Regions from separate parts of the Pseudoalteromonas translucida KMM 520 genome, predicted to be linked through region 4. Evidence: predicted binding sites of a transcription regulator. Region 4 holds the regulator's gene; each other region holds the start of a gene.
The links. Region 4 encodes sigma-54, which starts transcription at its own class of promoters, with help from an activator protein. Its sites were predicted from a motif close to GTTGGCACGNNNNTNGNNT; they were not measured.
Positions count from the first base shown of each region.

Region 1: PTRA_RS11910 (P-II family nitrogen regulator) is a predicted target of sigma-54. The motif match lies at 2,027-2,045, and genes of this name have one in related genera.
Region 2: PTRA_RS02580 (PspA/IM30 family protein) is a predicted target of sigma-54. The motif match lies at 1,834-1,852, and genes of this name have one in related genera.
Region 3: fliE (flagellar hook-basal body complex protein FliE) is a predicted target of sigma-54. The motif match lies at 2,742-2,760, and genes of this name have one in related genera.

Region 1 is NZ_CP011034.1:2,582,330-2,586,547, reverse strand. Features, by position in the region: gene PTRA_RS11920 (S10 family peptidase) at 1-289, opposite strand, end outside; gene PTRA_RS11915 (GGDEF domain-containing response regulator) at 642-1,907, shown strand; gene PTRA_RS11910 (P-II family nitrogen regulator) at 2,090-2,428, shown strand; gene PTRA_RS11905 (ammonium transporter) at 2,438-3,667, shown strand; gene mrcB (penicillin-binding protein 1B) at 3,844-4,218, shown strand, end outside.
Region 2 is NZ_CP011034.1:555,659-559,876, reverse strand. Features, by position in the region: gene PTRA_RS02595 (copper chaperone PCu(A)C) at 1-452, opposite strand, end outside; gene PTRA_RS02590 (hypothetical protein) at 531-857, opposite strand; gene PTRA_RS02585 (PspC domain-containing protein) at 894-1,100, opposite strand; gene PTRA_RS02580 (PspA/IM30 family protein) at 1,111-1,791, opposite strand; gene dusA (tRNA dihydrouridine(20/20a) synthase DusA) at 2,045-3,013, opposite strand; rRNA gene rrf (5S ribosomal RNA) at 3,324-3,438, opposite strand; rRNA gene PTRA_RS02565 (23S ribosomal RNA) at 3,587-4,218, opposite strand, start outside.
Region 3 is NZ_CP011034.1:864,130-868,347, reverse strand. Features, by position in the region: gene fliG (flagellar motor switch protein FliG) at 1-640, opposite strand, end outside; gene fliF (flagellar basal-body MS-ring/collar protein FliF) at 633-2,348, opposite strand; gene fliE (flagellar hook-basal body complex protein FliE) at 2,369-2,701, opposite strand; gene PTRA_RS04005 (sigma-54-dependent transcriptional regulator) at 2,861-4,218, opposite strand, start outside.
Region 4 is NZ_CP011034.1:2,885,754-2,889,971, forward strand. Features, by position in the region: gene lptC (LPS export ABC transporter periplasmic protein LptC) at 1-505, shown strand, start outside; gene lptA (lipopolysaccharide transport periplasmic protein LptA) at 495-1,040, shown strand; gene lptB (LPS export ABC transporter ATP-binding protein) at 1,037-1,762, shown strand; gene PTRA_RS13370 (RNA polymerase factor sigma-54) at 1,832-3,325, shown strand; gene hpf (ribosome hibernation promoting factor) at 3,352-3,639, shown strand; gene ptsN (PTS IIA-like nitrogen regulatory protein PtsN) at 3,644-4,096, shown strand; gene rapZ (RNase adapter RapZ) at 4,118-4,218, shown strand, end outside.

The DNA.
Region 1 (4,218 bases), 300 kb from region 4:
CGCCATTAAACGAAATAAGCAAAGGGCGCTTTGCTCTGTCATCTACCTTATCGCGGGTATAGTAAGTGTATTGTAGGGTTGCTATGGCATCGCCTTTGTCATCCCAAACAGGTTGCGTGCCGGTTGCAACCGTATATGAAAAGCGCTGATTATTAATTTTTGCTTTGTGCTCAGTAACCACTTTACTGTCGATATCAATGCGACGCTGGTTATTATCGGCAAAGGAGGCACTACTAAGTGTTAAGGCAATGGCGGCAATAGGTAAAAAAATACTTTGGCTAAACTTCATGAATGACCCTTTTTTATTGTTAATGTTCTATTAAAAGAAATATTCGGTAAAAAAACAAAAGTATTGAGACTAGTTGCCGATAATAGTGGTTGAGTCAATATAATGTGTAAAAACTTAGCTTTTAACGCATTATATCGCCCTTTATTTCGATTGTGATGAAAGTAATGTATATTCACATTTATTTATAAATAGTAGCTTAAATAAGTGAGATTTACTTTTAAAAAATAGTGGCAAACCGACAGGGTGTGTAATTTGCTTTTTAATAAATTTAAAACCTCACCAAAGGCTTTAAATTTATGATGAACACATGGTTATAAAACAAGTAATCAAATTAGAAGTAAAGAGAAGCCCTATGCAAAGACTGTTGATAGTTGAAGATAGTAAAGTAGTACAACAAGTCCTTCGCCATATATCTGCACAGTATCTTGATGTTGCCATTGATTTTGCTTGGTCTTTATCTGAGTGTAAAGAATTTGTAAGTAAACACAGCTATACACTTGCCTTAGTTGATTTAACGCTCCCCGACGCACCAAATGGTGAGGTGGCCAAGTATACCTTATTAAAAGGTATTCCTACTGTGGTGCTTACCTCTAAAATGGATGAGTACAAACGCCTGCAAATGTTAGAATTAGGCGTAATTGATTACGTGATAAAAGATAATCGTGATTCATATAATTACGCTATAAAATTAGTTGCACAGCTGCTGCGTAACCAAGGTTGTAAAGCATTAATAGCCGACGACTCGGTTTTAAGTCGCACTTTAATGAAGCAAATGCTAGAAAAACAACTGTTTGCAGTAAGTGAGGCGCACGATGGACGCCAAGCATTAGATATGCTTAAAAACGATGCTGAGATTAAATTACTCATGACAGACTATGCAATGCCAACAATGGATGGTTTTGAGTTAGTTAAAGCGGTAAGAAATTTTAGAGGCCGCGATGACCTAGCAATTATTGGGTTATCAGGTGCGAGTAAGCATGGTTTATCGGCGCGATTTATTAAATATGGCGCAAATGACTTTTTAACTAAACCATTTATGAATGAAGAGTTTCATTGTCGTGTATTGCAAACCATGGAGCAGTTATCGTTAATTGCAGACATTAAAGAAAGTGCTTTTCGAGATCATCTTACCGGGCTTTATAATCGTCGTTACTTTTATCAATATGCTGAAAAACTACTTAAAAATAAAAATCATAAAAATAGCTTAGTGTTACTCGATATAGATTTTTTTAAAGCTATAAACGATGAATTTGGGCATGACGGCGGCGATCAAGCGCTTAAACAAGTGAGTAATTTAATCCGTACGTCATTTTCTAACAGTACTGTTGCACGTATTGGTGGTGAAGAGTTTGCAATTATATTAGCGCAAGTAGAAGTTGAACAAGCCGAAAAATGTTTAAATTCATTTATACAAAAGCTCGCAAGTTACGACTTTACTATCAGTGATAAAACCTTATCAATAACAGCAAGCATAGGCTTAGCCGAATTTCAAAATACCAGTTTAACTGCTGCTATGCGTGTTGCCGATAGGGCTTTGTATCAAGCTAAAAAGCAAGGGCGCAATTGTGTGGTTTTAAATAACACCTTGCAGCTAGCAGAGGTTACAGCTATACGTTGAGTTAAATACGTACGCACCAATCAAGTATTATATATAACAAAAACGCACCTAATTGGTGCTTTTTTTTGTTTTAAATATAAAGTATTTTTATAAGTTATTGTTTTTTATTGCCATATATAAATGGCATAAAGCTTGGATTGTATTAACTAAGAAAAACAATAACGTGTCCTAAGGGGACTAAAATGAAAATGATTAGTGCAATCATAAAGCCATTTAAATTAGATGAAGTGCGCACAGCACTCGCTGATTTAGGTATAGAAGGGATGACAGTTGTTGATGTAAAAGGCTTTGGTCGACAACGTGGTCATACCGAATTGTATCGTGGGGCAGAATACCAAGTTGATTTTATTCCTAAAATTAAACTCGAAATTGCCACTCGTACTGAAAACTGCCAACGCGTAGTTGACTCAATTACGCAAGTTGCGGGCACCGGCAAAATAGGTGACGGTAAGATTTTTGTGTACGACCTAGATCACATTGTTCGTATTCGTACGGGCGAACTTGATGAAGATGCACTTTAAGGGGGATTTATGGAAAGTACACTGATAGAGCTAAAGTTTTCGCTCGACACCTTTTATTTTTTAATTTGTGGCATATTAGTAATGTGGATGGCTGCAGGATTTGCCATGTTAGAGGCGGGTTTAGTACGCTCAAAAAACACCACAGAAATATTAACTAAAAATATCGCCTTGTATTCAATTGCATGCACCATGTTTTTACTCGTTGGTTACAATATTATGTATGTAGGGAATACCGAGGGAGGCATTATTCCTTCATTTGGTGGCTTAATTGGTACACAAGCCGCTGATGCTGATCATTCTCTAGAGTCTGATTTTTTCTTTCAAGTTGTTTTTGTTGCCACGGCTATGTCTATTGTCTCGGGTGCGGTGGCTGAGCGCATGAAGTTGTGGGCATTTTTGGTGTTTACCTTGGTGTTAACTGGGCTTATATATCCTATTGAGGGTTACTGGACTTGGGGTTCGGGGTTTTTATCGGCAATGGGTTTTGTTGACTTTGCTGGCTCAGCAATAGTGCATGCAACCGGCGCATCAGCGGCATTAGCTGGCGTATTATTACTGGGTGCACGCAAAGGTAAATATGGTAAAAATGGCGAAATATACCCAATTCCGGGGTCAAACTTACCTTTGGCAACGTTAGGTACGTTTATTTTATGGATGGGCTGGTTTGGTTTTAATGGCGGCTCGCAGTTACTTATATCAGATGCTGAAAACGCGACTGCAGTAGGAAAAATTTTATTAAACACCAATGCAGCTGCTGCAATGGGCGCTGTTTCGGCACTGTTTGTTTGTAAAGCATTATGGGGTAAAGCCGATTTAACTATGGTGTTAAATGGCGCGTTAGCTGGGCTGGTTGTGATTACCGCCGATCCGCTTTCACCTTCACCATTGATGGCGTGTTTATTAGGATTATTAGGCGGCTCATTAGTGGTATTTAGTATTGTTATACTTGATAAGGCAAAAATAGACGACCCAGTGGGTGCTATTTCTGTGCATGGCGTATGTGGGGTACTTGGTATTATGTTAGTACCTGTGACAAACGCCGAGGCAAACTTGGTAACTCAGTTAATAGGCTTGTTGTGTATTATTGGTTTTGTGTTTATTTCTTCGCTGCTGGTGTGGGCAATTTTAAAGCATACTATGGGCATTAGGGTTACCGAAGAAGAAGAGTTAAACGGTATGGATCAACACGATTGTGGCATTGACGCCTATCCAGAATTTGTATCGGTTCGTAGTAATTAAATTTAAGTTATTGTGTGTTGTCCAAAGCGCTACTTAGGTAGCGCTTTTTTATTTCAGGGGAGGTTAACTTTAGTGCTGCTAAGATGGGTTGTTAATTTACCTTATAATGGTGAACTGGCAGGTGACTATGCTAAGCTCACATCCGTAAAATAAACCTTGGAATAAATTATATTTAAATGGCTGATAATAAAAAAACACCGACAGGTAAAACCCCCACAAAGCGCAGCGCTAAACCCTCTAAAAGTACACCGCGTAACGGCGCTAAAAAAAGTACAAAAAACAAATCATCAGTTGCTCAGCGATCTTTACTCAATAAACTATGGTCTATTTTTTGGAAACTTAGCTTAGCGACATTTATTGCTATGGCGCTTTATTTTATTTACCTCGATGCAAAAATTACCCGCCAATTTGAAGGTAATAAGTGGCAGCTTCCTGCGCAAGTTTATGCACGCTCGATGGCGTTTTACCCCGGACAGTTCTTATCAAGCCAAGAGGTTATTTGGGAATTAGAGCGGCTAAACTACTCAGCCGTTAATAGATTAAGTCGTACT
Region 2 (4,218 bases), 1.1 Mb from region 4:
ACCACCTCAGCATTCGTAAATACACGGTTGCCATCACTAAAATATAGTGTGAGTTTGCGTTGTTGGCCTACTTTTAACGGTTCTTGTGGTTCAAAAATCATTAAATGATAGCCACCAGGCTTAAAATCGATTTGTTGATGGGCGTTAATTATTAACGATTCAACTTTTTGCATTTTCATCATGCCATCTACGTGCGAGTGTTCATGAATTTCAACGCGGCCTAAGCCGTCAATAGTTGCTTTAGTCAACGTAGCCACAGTATCACTATGATTTATAATACTTAAATAACCTACACTTGAAGTTGTGGCAGGTAAAAACTCCCTTATTTGTGCATTACTGACCTTAATAATAGCAACATCCGCATCGTGATCATGCCCTGAATGTGCCATCAATGATGATGAAAAAAGACTCAAAACCGACAACAAAGCAATTGAAATACATTGTTTAATCACCACTCTAATCCTTGTTAAAACATAATGCTAAGTATCAAATTTAACATAGTTCAGTTGCAATAGTCAGTTAATTTAGAGTTAAGATGCTACTTTTTTGTTATCAGCTACTAACCAGCAAAGTACCGCGATAAATAGTAACGGCCAAGCAATCATCAGTGATCCAAATAAAAATGCCAAAACAGTTCCTACTAATGCAACTACTGCTGCGCCAACTAATCCTATCGTTATGAGTACTGCAACAGCTACAAAAATAATAATAGCCGCTAAAGCTCCTATTAGCTCAAGCCCAGTCCAACTTGTATCTGCAATCCAAAGCGGTAGTTGCCAAGTATCAAAGTGCACCACAGAGACAATATCAGTAAAAAATAGTAAATAAACAACTATGCATACGGCTAACGCTTTCATTTAGCGCTCCTTAATCCAATCTAAATGTAAATTAGCTTAAATTACTTTTTCTTCTAGGCAGCAATGCGCAATCAAATAACCTAGCGCAATTGCAAACGGAAAACTCAAAAATAATAAAATAGTGACAAGTCGTGTTGACCACACAGGCAAATCTAATCGCTGCGCTAAACCACTACACACACCCGATATTTTTTTATTCTGTGGATCTTTGTACCAATCACGTTTGCTGTTAAAGCTATTCATAATAATCTCCTTAAGCACTCTGTTTTAAGTTAGTTTTCAATTCAGCTTTTAAGCGAGCTAACTCTGTATCTACTTGTTCATTTTTCACCAAAGCGTCTATTTGTGCAGCTATAGTATTTTCTGAATCAGTAAGCTCGTACGCTTCTACCTGTGCTTCAATACCTTCTACGCGCTGCTCTATTTTCTCAAATCGAGAAAGTGCATGTGCAACTTTTTCACTTTGTAATTGGCTATTTATTCGTCCTCTTGCAGCCACTATATTGTGTCGCTGTACTAACTGTGTTTGCTTGGCTTTAGCCTCAGCTATTTTTTGTTGCAAATGCTGACAATCTGCAGTCACTTTAGTTATTGATTGCTGCAGCGTTTCTAGTTGCAGCTGCTTTGCTACAACTGTGTTACTAATGGCTTGTTTTTCAAGCAAAGCTGATTTTGCTAAATCATCTCGACCTCTCTCTATTGCTAGCTCAGCTTTATCCTGCCAATATACTAAATTATTATTTTTATTTTCAATTTGACGTTTAAGTGTTTTTTCTTCGCACAACAAAGCCGCTGTCGTAATACGACACTCAGTAAGTGCATCTTGCATCTCGCTGAGCATTAAATTAAGTAATTTTTCTGGATCTTCTGCCTTGTCTAATATCGACACTATATTTGCCTGAACAATATCGGTTACGCGATTAAATATTCCCATGAGATTCTCCTGTTAACTTTTTAAGTGATTACACAGATTAGATTCCAAGAGTTATGCCAAGTAATAACAAAAACAGTAAAACACATTAAATTCAGCATCTTAAACTTATAATTCATAAATTAAAGTGACTTTTAGCTGAATGAAATTAAGTGTAATTAACCAATAAACTAAACTTTTGACTATTTTTTAGGATCAAAAAAGCCATCCGAAGATGGCTGTATTTATTCATTTATTAAATTATTCACTTAGCTGATTATTCAGGTACAAAACTCAAAGCTTTGTCCATTACTGATAAGTCGGCTTGTTTGCCATGGCCATTTTCAGACAGATGACGCCTAAACCCGCGGGCACCAGGCTGCCCCTGAAAAATCCCCAACATATGACGAGCAACATGCCAAAAGTTAGCCCCTAAGCGCATTTCGTCTTCAATATAGCTATACATAGAGCGCACGACATCATGACGAGATTGCGTGTTAGCGATGTCACCGTAAATTTTTTCGTCTACTTCATTAAGTATAAATGGATTGCTATACGCTTCTCTGCCAATCATCACACCATCAATATGCTGTAAATGCTCTAAACTTTGTTCAATTGTTTTAACACCGCCATTAAGACTTAAATCGAGTTGTGGATAATCTTTTTTCAACTGATAAACGCGTGGATAATCAAGCGGCGGTACCTCACGGTTTTCTTTAGGGCTCAACCCCTTTAACCAAGCTTTACGAGCATGAATAATAAAATCATCACAACCAACATTATGCGACGCTTCTATAAGTGCACACAAAAACTCATACGAGTCTTGCTCATCAATACCAATGCGCGTTTTAACCGTAACAGGTATATTTACTTCTGCCTTCATTGCCGCCACACAGTCAGCAACTAATTGCGGCTCGCCCATTAAACAGGCACCAAAACGACCATTCTGCACGCGATCTGACGGACAACCTACGTTTAGGTTAATTTCGTTATAACCACGCTCACCCGCAAGCTTTGCACATTGTGCAAGAGCCTGTGGATCAGAGCCACCCAGCTGCAATGCAACCGGCCCTTCGTGTTGATTAAAGTGCAGGTAGTCGCCTCGGCCAAACAAAATAGCACCCGTGGTGATCATTTCCGTGTACAACACTGTGTGTTTAGTCATTTTGCGATGAAAAGTACGACAATGGCGATCAGTCCAATCGAGCATTGGTGCTACAGAAAAGCGTCTATCGAGTGGTTTCATTGGTACACCGTGCTATATAAGTTTAAGTACATTTCGTTCAATTTAAATATCTCTTTTTTGCTTATTTACACACATTTAGATCTATTATTAAAAATAACTACACCGTAGGGAACAATCAAAAGGGGTGTCTTAGAATATAAAATCAGGTGTATCTGCGCTAAATTCAAGCATTATTATATCAGAATAAGCAAAAAATATAGATAGCATTTATATTGAAAACGTCAGCGTTCAAAGTTCAGCTACTCATTTTCACTTTTTTGCAGACGTAAAAAAGCCCGAATTGTTAGATTCGGGCTTTCTACAATTTGGAGCCTGGCAATGTCCTACTTTCACATAGCAAATGCTACACTATCATCGGCGCTGTTTCGTTTCACTACTGAGTTCGGCATGGGGTCAGGTGGGTCCAAAACGCTATTGTTACCAAGCAAATTAGGGCGTTAATTCGTATTACTACAAATTAACTGAATTTGGAAAATATCTGATAATATTTTTTAAGTCTTTCTGTCAGTAATATCTACTTTAGTTATATTAACTTCTTGCTTGAACTGTCGCATAAAACGCGTTTGGCGTTGTATGGTTAAGCCTCACGGGTAATTAGTACAAGTTAGCTTAATGCCTCACAGCACTTCCACATCTTGCCTATCAACGTTGTAGTCTCCAACGGCCCTTCAGAGAGCTTATAGCTCTAGTGAGAAATCATCTCGAGGCCTGCTTCGCGCTTAGATGCTTTCAGCGCTTATCAGTTCCGAACGTAGCTACCGGGCAATGCCATTGGCATGACAACCCGAACACCAGCGGTTCGTTCACTCCGGTCCTCTCGTACTAGGAGCAACCCCTCTCAATTCTCAAACGCCCACGGCAGATAGGGACCGAACTGTCTCACGACGTTCTAAACCCAGCTCGCGTACCACTTTAAATGGCGAACAGCCATACCCTTGGGACCGACTTCAGCCCCAGGATGTGATGAGCCGACATCGAGGTGCCAAACACCGCCGTCGATATGAACTCTTGGGCGGTATCAGCCTGTTATCCCCGGAGTACCTTTTATCCGTTGAGCGATGGCCCTTCCATTCAGAACCACCGGATCACTATGACCTACTTTCGTACCTGCTCGACGTGTCTGTCTCGCAGTTAAGCTGGCTTCTACCATTACACTAACCGTACGATGTCCGACCGTACTTAGCCAACCTTCGTGCTCCTCCGTT
Region 3 (4,218 bases), 1.4 Mb from region 4:
CAGCCGCTTTTAAGCCGCCCATTTTCGCTGCTTGCGCACCCGCTTGGCCAGCAAACTGTTTTTCCATAATTTCGTTAAGCTCTTGTAATGCAGCAGGCTGCACTTCTTCAAGATTAGCTATACGCATGGTTAAATCTAGGCGCACTTTTTCAGGAAACTGCGCCAGTATTTCGGCAGATTGCTCAGGCTCTAAATACGACAATACAATGGTTTGAATTTGCGGATGCTCATTACGAATAATGTTAGCTACTTGCTTCGAGTCCATCCACTTTAACGAATCAAGCCCTTTAGCCCCCGAACCCATTACTATTTGGTCAATTAGGCTAGCGGCTTTGTCTTCACCTAATGCAGCGGTAAGTGCTTTTTTAATAAAGTCTTCTGATTGAAAACCAATTGTACTAAAGCTTTGAATTTGCTCTATAAATAAATTATGTACCGCGCTTATTTTAGCTTGCGATAAATCCTGTAAACCAGCCATCGCCATACCCACTTTTTGCACCTGTTTGGGCTCTAAATGTTTGAGTATTTGCGCTGCATCTTCTTCAGATAAACTTAATAGCAATATGGCCGCTTTATCTACGCCATCTAGTTTATCAACATCGAAAGCTGCTGGGAGTTGTTTTTGGTTTTGATCAGTCATCTTCGGTTAACCACGCTTTCACTACTTGTGATGATAGTTCTGGTTCATTAGCTACAAGGGCACGTACGGCTTTAAGTAAGTCTTCGTCACCATGTAAATCGGGTAGCTGCAGTGTACCATCGCTTGAGAAGCCAACTGAAGCAGAATCAAAGTCTTTATTTAGCATATCTAAGCTACTATCGCCAATATCAACCCCAGAGCTAAGTGCATCTTCATCGTACTCATCAAGCGTGCTGTCTGGGTAAATTAAGCGTTTTAGCATAGGTTTAACTACCGCCATAATCAACACAATAATAACCAATGCTGCCAGTACTAGGCGTACTATTTTCATAAACCAGTCTTGTTCCCATAAAGGTACTTCAAAACTCATATCTGCGGCTTCTCGTACAAAGGGAACTGTCACTACCTCTAGGGCATCGCCGCGTTGTATATCAAAGCCAACACCGCCTTGTAATAAACGTCGAATATTTGACAGTGCCTCAACCGAGCGCGGGGTCATGGTGGTTTCACCGTTTTCGCCCACTGTTGGCAAATAATCAACCGCTACCGATACGCTAATTCTGCGGATCGTGCCGCTTTGTTGGCGCTTATACGAAATAGTAGTATCGAGCTCATAGTTACGCGTGGCTTCTTTGTGCGTACGACTCGGTGAAGTAACACTTCCTGCGCCGCCTTGACCTGCTACTTCTGGAATATCTGAATTTACCGGAGGTTGGTTACTTAACGCGCCAGGAATACCTACAGCTAAGCCGCCTATGTTGTTTTCTTCAAACGTCGTTTCACTTCTTACTGCTGGTAGGTCTGGGTTATAACGTTTTTGCGTTTCTTCTAGTGAGCTAAAGTCCATGCTCAAATCAACTTGCGCGGTGTAATTACTCAAACCAACAATAGGGATTAAAATGCTATCAATTTTTTCAAGGTATTCTTGCTCGCGCTTACGCTCTAGGTCGTACTCTTTACGAGAGCGTGCAGAAAGTGAGCTTTGTGAGCCTGAGTTTAATAAACGGCCATTTTGATCAGTAACCGTTACACGTGCAGGCTCTAATCCTTGCACTGCTGAGGCTATCATATCCACCACAGAGTCTACTTCTTCGCTGTTAAGCGAGCGTCCGCGTTTAAGCGTAAGTACGACCGTTGCTGATGGCTTTTTCTCTCTGCGGGCAAATACGTTTTCTTTAGGGATGGCTAACAATACTTTGGCGCGAGTAATGTTATTAAGCTCTTCTATAGTGCGGGCAAGTTGTTGCTCTCGGCCATGCTTTAGGCGCTCGCGCTCTAAGCGTTGGCTTACACCAAAGCCCATATCTTGCATTATTATGTCTGAGCCAGAAGTAGGACCTTGATCCAAGCCTTCGCGAGTCATTAATAATTTTATATTTTGGTATTCGCTTTCATCAACCGACACTACGTTACCATCTAGTTGATAATCTATTTTTTGCGCATCTAAAAAATCAAGCGTTTGAATTAGCTCTTCGGTGGGCATTTTACCTAATGGACGCATATCTGGCTGGCGTGCCCAAATAATCACAAAAATGGCAATTGCCAAACAAATAGCCAGTGCAATAATAAGGGTAACTTGACGCAATACATCAACACCGCTTAACGCACTTAAATAGCCCGACTTTTGTTCTTGTTGATCGTCACTATCGCTTTGCTCAATACCGCCACTAGCAAGTGCAAGATCTGTAGATTGATTAGATTGCGCCACAATTATTCTCCACTACCTGATTAAACAGGCATATTCATGATTTCTTTGTAAGCTTCAACAAGTTTATTACGCACTTGTACGGTCGCTTCAAATGCAACAGATGATTTTTGCGAAGCAATCATTGCCTCTGCAAGCGATACGCTTCTGTCGCCCATTTCAACCGCTTTTACTTTTTGACCTGTGTCTTGCTGTAACTCATGCACAGTATTAAGCGCATTACTTAGCATATCGCCAAATTGTGCTGATGACGTAGACTGAACTTGCGTAGGCAATTTATTAATTTGATTATTACGGCCCGCTTCTAAGGCCATAGATTGCATTTCTTGAAATACAGCGCTATTTTGAATTTTCATTATTTGTCTCTAACAATGCAGTTAACTCTTAAGGTTAATAAAGCACAAAGCGTGCCATATAAATAAACCTTTAAATACAGAGTGTTAGTGTGATTTTTACTTAGTCAGAGTTTTGACAACCCTAAATTCAAGGTGTTGAATTTAGGGCTTTTTTGAAGGTTATGCAGGAAGTGAAATACCTAAGTCGCGCATTTGCGCCAGTTTATAACGTAAAGTTCGCGGGCTAATCCCCAAGGTTTCGGCTACATCTTTACGCTTGCCTTGGCAACGCGCGAGTGTTTCTAAAATAATTCGATGCTCTTTATCTTTAAGCTCATCTTTATAACTGCCAGTATCTTGAGCGAGTAAATCTGATTTTTGCTCGTTCGGTATTCGCTCATCAGGCTTTTCATCACCCAATTTTTCGTCATTAGTAATGGTCGTTGTTTTATTATCGTAATAAGCACTAGTTAACGCACTTTCACTAATTGCTGGCTCTACTACAAAGTTACTTGGGGCTAAATTTTCAATAAAAATAGCTTGCTCACCTATGCTGTTGCCACTGCGCAGTATAAGCGCACGTTGAATTACGTTATCAAGCTCGCGCACATTACCTGGCCATGTATGGCTAAGGAGCTTTTGCTCAGCTTGCTTATCTAAAATAGCCAGCGGCTGCTTAGCTTTAATTAAATGGCGTTCAATTAAGTGCTTTGCCAACACAATTATATCGCCAGGGCGCTCGCACAATGGCCGCCACATAAGCGGAAAAACGTTAAGGCGATAATATAAATCTTCCCTAAACTGATTATCCGCAACCGCTTGTTTTAAATTGCGATTACTGGTTGCGAGTATGCGTACATCTAGCGCAATGGTTTTACGACTACCTAAGCGCTCAACTTCGCGCTCTTGTAATACACGCAGTAGTTTAACTTGTAAGCCTAAATCCATTTCGGTAATTTCATCAAGTAAAATAGTACCGCCCTGTGCTTGCTCAAACTTACCTGGGCATGCCTGAATCGCGCCAGTAAACGCGCCTTTTTCGTAGCCAAATAATGTTGCTTCTAGCATGTTTTCAGGAATAGCTGCACAGTTAATAGCCACAAAAGGCTTTGCTGCACGCGCTGATTTATCATGAATAAACCGCGCCAATACTTCTTTACCCGAACCACTTGGCCCCAGCACCATAACACTGGCGTCTGATTTAGCTACCCTGCTTGCAAGCTCCAGTAATTGAATACTCGTTGGGTCGGCAACAATAGGGCCGTCGGTTTCTTTGGGTTTTTCGGGCAAATAGCGGCTCACCATATTTAATAGCACCTCGGGTGCAAATGGTTTGGCCATATAATCAATCGCGCCTAAGCGCATTGCCTCTACCGCATCATCAATAGTTGCGTAGGCGGTCATCATTAATACCGGTAAATCGGGGTAATTTAATTTAATACTGCGCAATAAATCTAGGCCGCTCATAGCGCCCATTTGCACATCGCTCACCACTAACGAAAAGGATTCTTTTTTTAGTAGTAACATCGCCTGCTCTG
Region 4 (4,218 bases):
TTGGCTTTGGTACCCTTATTTTACTCAGGTAAATACGGTTGTTAAAGCCGACTCCGAAGTAATAGCTAAACCCGATTACACCGCCATTGAGCTAAAACAAACAGCTTTTGACGAAAACGGTAAAATTAGCCATAAAGTAACTGCGGTTAAAATGGAGCTTTACGAGCAGCTAGGATTTACCTTATTCGAAAAGCCTACTTTTATATTGTACGACGACAGGCAAACTTGGCGTATAAATGCTGATGAAGCAACACTTTACGATGAAAGACAATTAATTTTAGAGGGTAATGTAACTGCCCAAAACTTAATTGATGGCGCAATGATAGACAAAATCACCGCCGACAATATTCAAGTAGATATAAAGCTACTCACTATGCGCAGCGAACAACCCGTTATTATAACTGGACCGAATTTAAAGATCACCGGTAAAGGCCTTGAAGCCAATTTAACAACCGAGGTGATAAAACTAATTAACCATACGCGAACACTATATTATGACCAATAACCTTGCAAAAATACTTATTATTCCATCGCTTATACTTGTATTTAATAGTAATGCGGCAGAGCAAAGTACTTCCCCACTAGCTAATCAAATTTCTATTAGTGCTGACCGACAAGAAGGTCAACTAAAAGAAAATGTTGGTATTTTTGAAAAAAACGTCGAGATTATCCACGGTAATCGTCGTATCACCGCCGATCGTTTAGAAGTACATAAGCGCGACGAGCTTGGCGATAATAAACAACTATTAATTGCCACGGGCAGCCCTGCATATTTTGAAGAAAAGCAAGCAGATGGCACTGTCATGAGCGCCAGCGCTAACGAAGTACGTTACGATGTAGCGAAACGTTTTTTAACCCTAGTAGGAGATGCAAACATTTCTCAAGCTGGGCAAAAAATCACGGCTAAAAGTATCACCTACGATATAGAACAACAGCTTATAAGTGCTGAAAAAGATGAAAACTCAACTGATCGGGTACACACTATTTTAGTGCCTATAGACGCAAAAAAAGAACAAAAACTCAATAAAGGTCAGCCATGAGTACATTAAAAGCAGAGCTATTAGCAAAAAGCTATAAAGGCCGTGAAGTTGTTAAAAATGTAGGCCTTGAAGTAAAAGCAGGGAGCATTGTTGGCTTACTTGGGCCCAATGGCGCAGGTAAAACCACGACCTTTTATATGATTGTAGGCTTAGTTCCTAGCGACAAAGGTAAAATATCAATTGATGATAACGATATTACCCTACTTCCTATGCACAGCCGTGCTCGTTTAGGTATTGGTTATTTACCACAAGAATCTTCTATTTTTAGAAAGCTCACTGTGTATCAAAATTTAATGGCTATTTTAGAAACGCGTAAGCAACTAAACAAACAAGCCAGAGAAGAAACCCTAAATAGCTTGCTGGACGAATTTAGCCTGCAACATATTCGCGACAGCTTAGGCATGGCGCTATCTGGTGGTGAACGTCGCCGCGTAGAAATAGCACGTGCTTTAGCTGCAGATCCTAAATTTATATTACTTGATGAGCCCTTTGCTGGCGTGGATCCTATTTCAGTACTCGATATTAAAAAAATTATAGAACATCTTAAAAACCGTGGTATTGGCGTGCTAATTACCGACCACAATGTAAGGGAAACCCTTGATGTTTGTGAAAAAGCCTACATTGTTTCTCATGGGGAGCTAATTGCATCTGGTACTCCTGAATTTGTATTAAATGATAAAACAGTACGTGATGTTTATTTAGGCGAGCAGTTCAAACTGTAATATTTATGTTATTACTATAAGCATCTGCTAAGATTAATCATATCAATTTATAAGGATTGTTAGAGATAAATGAGGCAATCATTACAGCTGCGCATGGGCCAGCAACTTACAATGACTCCGCAACTGCAACAGGCTATTCGCTTATTGCAGCTTAGTACCTTGGATCTCCAGCAAGAAATACAAGAAGCACTTGATAGCAACCCATTACTTGAAGTTGATGAGCAAGATTACACGGAAGAATCAGCTGGTAAAAACGAGCAAAAAGCAGATGACATTACTGTTAGCGCCTCTGCCGATGACACCCCAAGCGAGTATGAGCAAGATAGCGGTGAAGCACTAAACAAAGACACCATAAGCGACGATATGGCCATGGATGTATCATGGGATGAATATATGAGCGCAGCGCCTGCCTCTTCATCAGGGCCAATGCCTGAAGATGAATCTATTTATCAAGGTGCATCAACCGAAACCCTGCATGAATACTTAATGTGGCAATTACAGCTCACTCCTTTTAGTCCTACCGATGAAGCTATTGCTATAGCTATTGTTGAAGCCGTAGATGACTCTGGTATTTTAACCCTCAGTTGCGAAGATCTTTTAGCAAGCTTTAACCAAGAAAGTGATGACGAACACGAAGTAGAGCTAGATGAAATAGAAGCCGTGCTAAAGCGCATTCAATTATTTGATCCTGTTGGTATTGCAGCTCGCAGCTTGCAAGAATGCTTATGTATTCAATTAAATCAATTTGATAAAGACACCCCTTATATTAACGAAACAAAAATGGTGTTAACTGATCATATCGATTTACTCGCTGCTCGCGACTATCGTACGTTAATGAAAAAAACTAAGCTCAAAGAAGAAGAGCTTAAAGAAATAATGACACTTATTCATACGCTTAATCCTAAGCCTGCGGATACCATTGTCAGAGAAGAATCTGAATACGTTATACCTGACGTGTCGGTAAAAAAAATAAAAGGCCGCTGGGTGGTAGAGCTAAACCCAGATAGCATGCCAAAAATACGTGTTAACAGCCAATATGCGGCTATGTCTCGTACGGTAAAATCCAGTGGTGACAGCCAATTTATTCGCTCGCACTTACAAGAAGCTAAATGGTTTATTAAAAGCCTAGAAAGTAGAAATGAAACACTCCTAAAAGTAACTAATTGTATTGTTAAGCAACAACAAGCATTTTTTGAACATGGCCCAGAAGCCATGAAACCTATGGTTTTAAACGATGTTGCCGAAATAGTTGAAATGCACGAGTCGACTATTTCACGGGTCACTACGCAAAAGTATATGCACACTCCACGTGGCATTTTTGAGCTTAAGTACTTTTTTTCAAGCCATGTAAGCACCGAAAATGGTGGCGAATGTTCATCAACTGCCATACGTGCCTTGATTAAAAAGTTGATCGCTGCAGAAAACTTAGCCAAACCATTGAGTGATAGCAAGATTGCAGATATATTGGCTGAGCAAGGAATTAAAGTAGCTAGACGGACAATTGCAAAATATCGCGAATCTCTGGCTATTCCCCCGTCGAATCAACGTAAAAGCTTGATTTAAGACGTACAACAAAGAGGAAAATGCTGATGCAACTAAACTTAACTGGTCGTCATGTAGACATTACAGACTCATTAAGAGACTATGTAAATAATAAATTTGCAAAGCTGCAAAGACACTCAGATCACATAACTAATGTGCATGTTATTCTCGATGTAGAAAAATTAAGTCAAAAAGCTGAAGCAACAATTTTTGTAAGTGGCGCTGAGCTATTTGCATCGACCGAACACCAAGATATGTACGCTGCCATTGACTCGTTGATTGACAAACTCGATCGTCAAGTAATTAAACACAAAGAGAAGTTTGCTCGACACTAACACTATGAAATTAAGCTCACTTATATGCCAGGACTGCAGCAAAGCTGTGGTCCTTTTTAATAGTAAAAAAAGAATTTTAGAATTCATCAGTGAACTCGCGCATAAAAAAATGCCGTATTTACCCCAGCAAGATATTCTCACTGCTTTATTAGCAAGAGAAAAGCTAGGCAGTACCGGTATTGGCCGAGGAATAGCAATTCCACATGGCCGTATGAGCGGGGCGCAGGAACCTCTTGCCTTAATTTTAATAAGCGAAACCGCTATTAATTTTGATGCAATTGATAATCGTCCAGTTGATATTTTTGTTGCACTTATAGTGCCCGATGGCGATAACCAGCAGCACTTGAAAACACTAGCCACAATAGCTGATAAACTAAACGATAAAGAGTTTTGTAAGCAATTGCGTGCGGCAAAGTCTGATGAAGCGTTATACCAAGTTATTTTGGATCAATCCTAGTTACTAATAAAGGGGTGGTAAATGGAATTAATTATTATAAGTGGCCGATCGGGTTCTGGTAAATCGGTTGCTTTACGTGTTGTTGAAGATTTAGGTTACTATTGTGTAGATAATATTCCGGT